Regions from separate parts of the Actinomadura sp. 3N407 genome, predicted to be linked through region 2. Evidence: riboswitches for the same ligand, from Rfam matches in the RefSeq annotation. Region 2 holds a riboswitch; the other holds the start of a gene.
The links. Region 2 has a riboswitch for glycine ahead of gcvP (aminomethyl-transferring glycine dehydrogenase). Riboswitches for the same ligand answer to the same signal wherever they lie in the genome.

Region 1 (4,409 bases), on a different contig from region 2:
CCATGAGCAGGGCCCCGGACGAATCGGCGATCTCCCGGAACGCGGGGAAGTCGAGCTGCCGCGGGTACGCCGACCAGCCCGCGACGATCATCTTGGGACGGTGCTCGGCGGCGAGGGACGCCACCTCGTCCATGTCGACCAGGCCGTCCTCCGCGCGGACGTGGTAGGGCACCACGTTCAGCGTCTTGCCGGAGTAGTTCAGCCGCATCCCATGGGTGAGGTGCCCGCCGTGCGCGAGGTCGAGGCCGAGGATCGTGTCGCCGTGGTGGAGCATCGCGAAGTAGACGGCCGTGTTGGCCTGCGCGCCGCTGTGCGGCTGGACGTTCGCGTGCTCGGCGCCGAACAGCGACTTGGCGCGGTCGATGGCCAGCTGCTCGGTGACGTCGACGTGCTCGCAGCCGCCGTAGTAGCGCCGGCCCGGGTAGCCCTCGGCGTACTTGTTGGTGAGGACGGAGCCCTGCGCCTCCAGGACCGACACCGGCGCGAAGTTCTCCGAGGCGATCATTTCGAGCGTGGACTGCTGCCGCCGGAGCTCGGCGGCGACGGCCTCGGCGACTTCCGGGTCGGCCGTGGCGAGCGAATCGTTCAGGCTCAAGATCAGCTCTCCTCGATCAGCTTGTCGTAGGCGGCGGAGTCGAGCAGGTCGCCCGGCTCCTCGGAGACGCGGACCTTGAAGATCCAGCCCTCGCCGTACGGGTCGTCGTTGATGACCTTGGGCTCGTCCACCACCGCGCTGTTGATCGCGGTGATCTCGCCGCTGACGGGGGAGTAGATGTCGCTGACCGACTTGGTCGACTCGATCTCGCCGCAGGGCTCGCCCGCCTCGACGGTGTCGCCCTCGGACGGCTGCAGCTCGAGGTAGACGATCTCCCCGAGGGCGTCGGCGGCGTGCGCGGTGATGCCGATGGTGACGATGCCGTCCTCGCCACCGAGGCCGGACACCCACTCGTGCTCTTCGCTGTAGCGGAGCTGCTCCGGAACGCTCACGATCACTTCTTTCTAGTCATGGTGGGGGCCGGTCCCCACACCGACCAATTTCTTCTTGTCACTGTGGAGGGTGACCCCCCACACACCCACAACTTCTCCTGTCACTGTGGGGGGTGACCCCCACACCCCCACAAGTTCTTCTTCAGGAACGCTTGTAGAACGGCAGGGCGACCACGTCCACCGGCTCCTGCCGGCCGCGGACGTCGACGGCGAGGCCCGTCTCCTCGACGCCGCTGTCGAGGTACGCCATGCCGATCGGCGTGCCCAGTGTGGGCGACGGGGCGCCGCTCGTCACGACCCCGCACGGCGTGCCGCCGGACGTGACGACCTGATACCCCTTGCGCGGCGCGCGACGCCCGCGCGCGACAAGTCCCACGAGCCTACGGCCCGGCGGGGTCTGCGCCTGAGCCGCCAGGGCGGTCTTCCCGACGAAGTCGCCCGGCTTGTCCAGCTTCACGATCCGGCCGAGGCCCGCCTCGAACGGCGTGGTCTCGGCGGTCAGCTCGTTGCCGTACAGCGGCATCCCCGCTTCGAGACGAAGCGTGTCGCGCGCGGACAGCCCGGCGGGGACGACGCCGTCCACCCCGGCGAGCGCCTTCCACAGCGCGACGGCGTCGGACGCGTCGACGAACAGCTCGAAGCCGTCCTCACCCGTGTACCCGGTGCGGGCAATGAGGGCGTCGACGCCCGCGACCCGCCCGGCGAGGACCGCGTAGTACTTGAGGTCGGCGACCGCCGCGTCGGTGAACCCTTCGAGAATTTCCTGGGAACGAGGGCCCTGCAGCGCTATCAGCCCGTACGTGCCGGAACGGTCCTCGACGGCGGCCTCGAAGGGCGTGGCCCGTTCGGTCAGCGCCTCCCGGACGACGGCCGTGTTGGCGGCGTTCGCGACGACCATCCAGGTGGCGTCGGCGAGCCGGTAGACGATCACGTCGTCCAGGACGCCGCCGTCCTGCCCGCAGACCATCGTGTAGCGGGCCTTGCCCACCGGCATCGACGCGAGGTTGCCGACCAGCGCGAAGTCGAGCGCGGCGCCCGCGCCCGGCCCGGAGACGAAGATCTCCCCCATGTGCGACAGATCGAACAGCCCCGCGCCGGTGCGGACGGCCTGGTGCTCGGCAGTCTCGCTCGCGTAGCGCAGCGGCATCAGGTGGCCGGCGAAGTCGACGAGGTTCGCGCCGAGGTCCTGGTGGACGTCGTGCAGCGGCGTCTTCTTCGCGGTCGGGTCGGCGGACATCGGTTCGGCTCCTTCGTCACGGGCGCGTGTGGTCCATCGTCCCACTCGCGCACCGGGCGGCTCGGTGCCTCCCCCTCTGTCATCGGCGCCTGAGAGCTTCACCCGCCACCGGGGCGGGCTTTCACCTTCGGCGGGGGACGGGGTCCCCGCTTTCCAGAGGTCGCCTGGTCCGTGCGGTCCGTGGGCCTGAGAGGTTCCGGGGAGGATTTGCTCCTTCGGCGTCCCTCACCGGCTGCAAGGGACTCTCCCGCACGGGATCATCGGCGTTCAGCATCCTATGGCATCGTCCTGGACGCCGCGAGGGTCAGCGTGGTGCGGGGGGCGGGGACGCGGACAGCGCCTTCATGCACGTGCGCAGGGCCGTCATTCTCTTCTCGATGTCCTGCTTGGGAGGCGTGGACGCCGGGTTCGGGCTCGGCAGCTCCACGCCCTGCTTGCGCATGCAGTCGTTGAACGCCTTGGTCGCCTCCGACTGCGGGGGCGGCGAGGGCAGGACCGCGTTCCCCTCACCGGACGAAGCGGCCGGCGGCGCGGGCGATGACGTCTCCGCGGCCCCGCCGCCGTCGTCGGAGCCGCCGCATCCGGCGAGGGCGAGCACCAACGCCAGGGCCGCTACATGACCGCGCTTCAAGGCAGTACCTCCGTGGACCGGGGTGGGGCCGTCATGGTGGCAGGCGGGACGTCCCGTCAATACCGACGCGGGTGCCAATGACGCGTGCGCGGATTAGCAGCTCACCTCAAATCGGGGCACAAAAGGCGTCGGTCCGGCTTGCGCGCTGGTTCAACCAAAGCGGGGCCTGTGACGTACTCTGAGTTGGTTGCTGTTGACCACCCCCCGGTGAGCGGGGTGCATGACCGGAGGGGCTAGCCGCATGGCCTACGTGGCTGGAGCGTTGATTCTGTTCTTCGGCCTCCTGGTGTCCATCGCGCTGCACGAGCTGGGGCACTTCTCGTTCGCCAAGCTGTTCAAGGTGCGGACCACCCAGTTCATGGTCGGGTTCGGGCCGACGATGTGGTCGTGGCGCCGGGGCGAGACCGAGTACGGGATCAAATGGATTCCGCTCGGCGGCTACATCCGGATGATCGGGATGCTGCCACCGCGCAAAGGCGACGCCCCCGGGAAGATCCGGCAGGCCAGCACCGGCCCGTTCCAGGGCCTCATCGAGTCCGCGCGCGGCGTGGCGCTGGAGGAGGTCAGGCCGGGGGACGAGAACCGCGTCTTCTACGGCAAGAAGTGGTGGCAGAAGCTGCTGATCATGTCCGGCGGGCCCGCGATGAACCTGCTGCTGGCGGTCATGTTCTTCGCGATCCTCCTGATGGGAATCGGCACGAACCAGCCGCAGCCGGTGATCCGGGAGGTCGCCGAGTGCATGGTTCCGGCGAGCCAGTCCGAGCTCACCGAGTGCCCGGCGAACGCCGCGCCGACCCCGGCGAAACAGGTCGGGCTGCAGGCCGGTGACCAGATCGTCGTCTTCGGCGGCAAGAAGATCGACGACTACCGGGAACTGCAGGAGCTGATCCGCGGGGCGGGCGGGCAGACCGTGCCCATGACCGTCGAGCGCGACGGGCGGGACGTGGAGCTGAACGTCCCCATCACCCGCAACCGGATGTACCACCTGGAGGACCGGGACAAGATCGTCGAGGTCGGGTTCCTCGGCATCACGCCGACCAGCGCCGTCGAGCGGCAGGGCCCCGGCGCGGTCGCGAGCACGATGGGCGACCTGACCGCCCGCACCGCGGGCGCGCTGGTGCGGATGCCGGAGAAGATGGTCGGCATCTGGCACGCGGCGTTCGGCGGGGACGAACGCGACCCGAACGGCCCGATCGGGGTCGTCGGCGTCAGCAGGATCGGCGGGGACGTGGCCGCGTCCGAGACCCTCACCGGCACCGAGAAGGTCTCCTACTTCGTGATGCTGCTCGGGTCGCTGAACCTCGCGGTCGGGATGTTCAACCTCGTCCCGCTGCTGCCGCTGGACGGCGGGCACATCGCCGGCGCCCTCCTGGAGGCGATCAAGAAGGCTTTCGCCAAGGTCTTCCGGAGGCCCGACCCCGGCTACGTGGACGTCGCCAAGGCGCTGCCGGTGACGTACGTGATGGCGGCCGTCCTGATCGTCATGGGCGGGCTGCTCATCTACGCCGACCTCGTCAACCCCGTCCGGTTCACGGGGTAGCGGGCATCTCGCCT
Region 2 (4,409 bases):
CGACCCGACCGCGTTGGCGGTGAGGAAGACCACCACGACGGTCGTCAGCGGCAGCGACCCGCCGAACGCGCGGATCGACGCGTCCAGGCAGAGCACGAACGCGACCGTCAGCAGCAGCGTCCCGCCCATCCCCGTGAACAGCTTCCGCGGCGTCTGCAGGACGTCCACCAGCCGGGGCACCACCCCCGAGAACATGCTCCTCAGACGCGACGTGACCTCCCGCCGGACCCGCGGGACGGTCAGCGCCAGCCCCGCGAGCAGCCCCAGCGACAGCACCACGATGACGATCGTGCGGGACGGCGCGAGATCCTGCGTCGCCTTCGTCGTCGAGCCGGTGAGGAACCCGAACAGGATCAGCAGCAGGATGTGCGTGACCAGCCCCACCAGCTGCGACGCGCCGACGCTCGCCACCGCCGGGCCGGGCCGCACCCCCGAGCGCTGCAGGTAGCGGGTGTTGACGGCGACGCCGCCCACGGCCGCCGGCGCCACCAGCTTCACGAACGACGCGGCGACCTGGACCAGCACCGTCCGCCCCAGCGGCAGCCTCTCCGGCACGAACCCCATCAGCATGAGCGCCGCGGCGACGTAGGTGAGGGCCGCGGCGCCCAGCGCGGCCAGCGCCCAGTGCCAGCTCGCCGCGGACGCCATGGTCGCCACGTCCAGGCTCGCCACCTGCGGGATGACGATGTAGGCCGCGATCGACAGCGCCACGATGCTGAAGATCGTCCGGGGCCGGAACCGTTCCAGCCTGGCCGGCGAGACCTCCGTCTCCGGCTTCAGCCGGATGATCTGCTCGCGGATGCGGGTCAGCACCTCCCGGTCGTGCCGCAGCGCCGTCCGGGTCGTGCGTGACAGCGCCACCCGCTGCAGCAGCGGCACCGCGGCGGCCAGGGACTCCTCGCCCAGCACCCGCGCGGCGGTGCGGACCGCCCGCTCCGGTCCCGCCCGCAGCGCGAGCGTCGTCAGCAGCTGCGCCAGGTCGAGCCGCAGCGCCAGGTCGCCCGCCGCGGTCTCCCCGGCCCGCAGGTCGGTGATGTAGGCGCGGCCGTCGTCGCCGACCACGATCGCCTCGTCCTGCAGCCGCCGGTGCGCCAGCCGGCCCGCCTGCAGCGAACGGAACTGCCGCCACACGTCCGTCAGCAGGCCGTCGGTGATCTGCTCGTCGGGGACGTCCGCGAGCCGCCGGCCCGGCACGTGCTCGAACGCCAGCAGCGCCGCCTCCGTGCCGACCTCCGACGTGCCGATAAGGCGGGGGGTCCGGGCGCCCGCGGCGTCCACCGCGTACGCCATCAGCGACTCCTGCTCCAGGGACCTGCGCAGGGAGCGCAGCGCCCGCCCGGTCGTCGTGGAGCGCAGCCGCAGCAGCCTCCAGACTCGGTACAGCAGCCCCGCCGTCTGCTGGTCGCGGTCCAGGACGCGGAGTTCGAGGTCCCATTCGCCGTGGCCGCCGGGGCGCGCCGGGAGCCGCGTGCCGTGCCCGTCGCCCCCCCCGTCCCCGTTCCCGGGACGGGGGGCCAGGGCGACGCCGTACCTGCGGGTCTCCTCGGCGCCCTCGGCGGGGTCGTCCAGGCGCGCCGCCCGCTTCGGGCGCAGCCCGAGCCGTTCGAGCGCGGCGACGACCGTCATGCCCGTGGGACGCGGGTTGGGGGTGCCGACCGCGTACAGGGTGCCGTGGCCGATGGCGCGCCCGAGGAAGTAGGTGGCGGCGAGCGCGGAGACCGAGGCGTAGCCCGCGGTGAGCCCGGTGAGCGCCGCGAGCCCGATCATCGTCCAGGTCGCGGCCTGCCACCGGGTGCGCCCGGCCATCCCCACCGCGCTGACGAACGCGATGACGGGGGCGATGTCGGTGTGCACCGGGGCCGTCTCGGTGCCGCCCCAGATCAGCGAGTCCAGGACGCCGCCGGGCGCCGCCCGCACCACCAGGTCGTCCAGCCCGATCGTGATGCCGAACGCGATCACGGCGGCCAGCAGCGCGATCGCGACGCGCGTCCCGTCCTTGTGGAACAGCCGCTCGATGCCGAACGCGATCGGCGCGGCCAGCACCCCGAAGCTGGAGATCAGCGTGGCCAGCGACAGCAGCGGCCGGGGCGCGTGCGCGGTGCCCTCGGCGATGTCGGTCTGCAGGCCGTGCGTCGTCTGCTGCGCGAACGACACCAGCAGCATCACCGCCACCAGGCCGGTCACCGACGCCGCGAACCTGAACGCGTCCGACGGGCGGCGGATCCGGTCCGGCTGGGCGGGCTCGTCGACGGGCACACCGGCGGCCGCGCCCTGCCTCGGGCGCACCGTGCCGTCGTGGGTCTGCGTCACGCCGTACCGCCGCCCTGACCATCCGTCATCGTGATCAGCGTCCCAGAACCGGCGGCGCGCCGTCGAGCGGCCGGCGGGCCGTCCGGCCGTCGCGTGTGCACCCGAAGCCCCATCTCCCGTCGTGAGGCCCCGAGGCCCGTGACCTCCCAGGTCAGACCTCCATATCGTACTCATTGGCAGAGCGGCGTGCCCGCCGGGGCGCCGGCGCCGGAAGGGGCGGGCCCGTCCCGGGGCCCGGCTTTGGGTAGGGTTTGTCGAGGACATGCCGTCGACCCTGGGCGGGAGAGACCCCACGCCGCCAGCGTGGGGCGCCGAAGGGGCAACCTCCCCGGAACCTCTCAGGCAAAAGGACCGCTCGGGCGAGGCACCTCTGGAAAGCAGGCGTCGATCCCCGCACGCGGGGAAGGGCGGCTCACCGAAGGGGAAATCCCGCCGCGCGGGCGAAGCTCTCAGGTGCCGATGACAGAGGGGGAGACCGGCCGCCGGCCCGCGCCGGCGGCGGACCTGAGCATCGCAGCCGCCAGGAGGCTCTCCATGACCGCCCAGTTCTTCGCCCCCGTGGCCTCGCCGCAGCATCCCCGTTCCACGTTCGCCGACCGGCACATCGGCCCCTCCCCGGACGACCAGGCCCGGATGCTCGCCGTCATCGGCTACTCCGGCGTCGAGGCGCTCATCGACGACGCGGTGCCCGCCGCCATCCGCACGTCCCGCCCGCTGGACCTGCCGCCCGCGCTGAGCGAGCCCGCCGCGCTGGACCGGCTCCGGGAACTCGCCGCCCGCAACACCGTCCTGACGTCCATGATCGGCCTCGGCTACCACGGGACGATCACCCCGGCCGTCGTCCTGCGCAACGTCATGGAGAACCCCGGCTGGTACACCGCCTACACCCCGTACCAGCCGGAGATCTCCCAGGGGCGCCTCGAGGCCCTGCTGAACTTCCAGACGGTGGTCGCCGACCTGACGGGGCTGCCGGTCGCGAACGCGTCCATGCTGGACGAGGGCACCGCCGCCGCCGAGGCCATGGCCCTCGCCCACCGCGTCTCCAGGCGCAAGGAGCCGGGCGCGTTCCTGGTCGACGCCGACGCCCTCCCGCAGACGATCGAGGTCGTGCGGACGCGGGCGGTCCCGCTCGGCATCGAGGTGGTCACCGCCGACCTGTCCGGCGGGCTGCCCGAGGGCGACTTCTTCGGGGTGCTGCTGCAGTACCCGGGCGCGTCCGGCGCCGTCCGCGACCTGGAGCCGGTCATCGGGCAGGCCCACGACCGCGGCGCCAAGGTGGTCGTCGCGGCCGACCTGCTCGCGCTGACGCTGCTGCGCCCGCCGGGGGAGTCCGGCGCCGACATCGCCGTGGGCTCGTCGCAGCGGTTCGGCGTCCCGTACGGGTTCGGCGGCCCGCACGCCGGCTACATGGCGGTCGGCGAGGGCATCCGGCGGCAGCTCCCCGGACGGCTCGTCGGCGTGTCCGTCGACGCCGACGGCGCCCCCGCGCACCGGCTGGCGCTGCAGACCCGCGAGCAGCACATCCGGCGCGAGAAGGCCACCAGCAACATCTGCACCGCGCAGGTCCTCCTCGCCGTCATGGCGAGCATGTACGCCGTCTACCACGGGCCGGAGGGGCTCGCGGCGATCGCCCAGCGGACGCACCGCCGGGCCGCCGAGATCGCCGCGGGGCTGCGCGCCGGCGGCGTGGAGATCGTCCACGACGCGTTCTTCGACACCGTCCTCGCCCGCGTCCCCGGCCGCGCCGCGGAGGTCGTCGCCGCGGCCCGCGAGCGCGGGATCAACCTGCGCCCCGCGGACGCCGGCCACGTGGGGATCGCCTGCGACGAGACGACGCTGCCCGAGCACGTCACCGCCGTCCTGGAGGCGTTCGGCGTCCCGGCCGCCGGCGCCGGCGGGGCGGCCGAGGCGCTCCCGGGCGCGCTGCGCCGCGAGAGCCCCTACCTGACCCACCCGGTCTTCCGCGCGCACCGCTCCGAGACCGCGATGCTGCGCTACCTGCGCAGGCTCCAGGACAAGGACATCGCGCTCGACCGCTCCATGATCCCGCTCGGCTCCTGCACGATGAAGCTGAACGCCACCGCCGAGATGGAGCCGGT

Region 1: linked by a shared signal. The riboswitch ahead of gcvT (glycine cleavage system aminomethyltransferase GcvT) and the one ahead of gcvP (aminomethyl-transferring glycine dehydrogenase) in region 2 are both predicted to bind glycine.

The regions. Positions count from the first base shown of each region.
Region 1 covers NZ_JBQQBP010000001.1:574,094-578,502, forward strand. Annotated here, with positions in the region: gene glyA (serine hydroxymethyltransferase) at 1-595, opposite strand, end outside; gene gcvH (glycine cleavage system protein GcvH) at 598-987, opposite strand; gene gcvT (glycine cleavage system aminomethyltransferase GcvT) at 1,130-2,224, opposite strand; glycine riboswitch at 2,298-2,384, opposite strand; glycine riboswitch at 2,389-2,484, opposite strand; gene ACTWPP_RS02705 (hypothetical protein) at 2,529-2,855, opposite strand; gene ACTWPP_RS02710 (M50 family metallopeptidase) at 3,097-4,395, shown strand; gene ACTWPP_RS02715 (PLP-dependent cysteine synthase family protein) at 4,385-4,409, opposite strand, start outside.
Region 2 covers NZ_JBQQBP010000007.1:346,947-351,355, forward strand. Annotated here, with positions in the region: gene ACTWPP_RS20375 (lysylphosphatidylglycerol synthase transmembrane domain-containing protein) at 1-2,310, opposite strand, end outside; glycine riboswitch at 2,580-2,674, shown strand; glycine riboswitch at 2,675-2,786, shown strand; gene gcvP (aminomethyl-transferring glycine dehydrogenase) at 2,845-4,409, shown strand, end outside.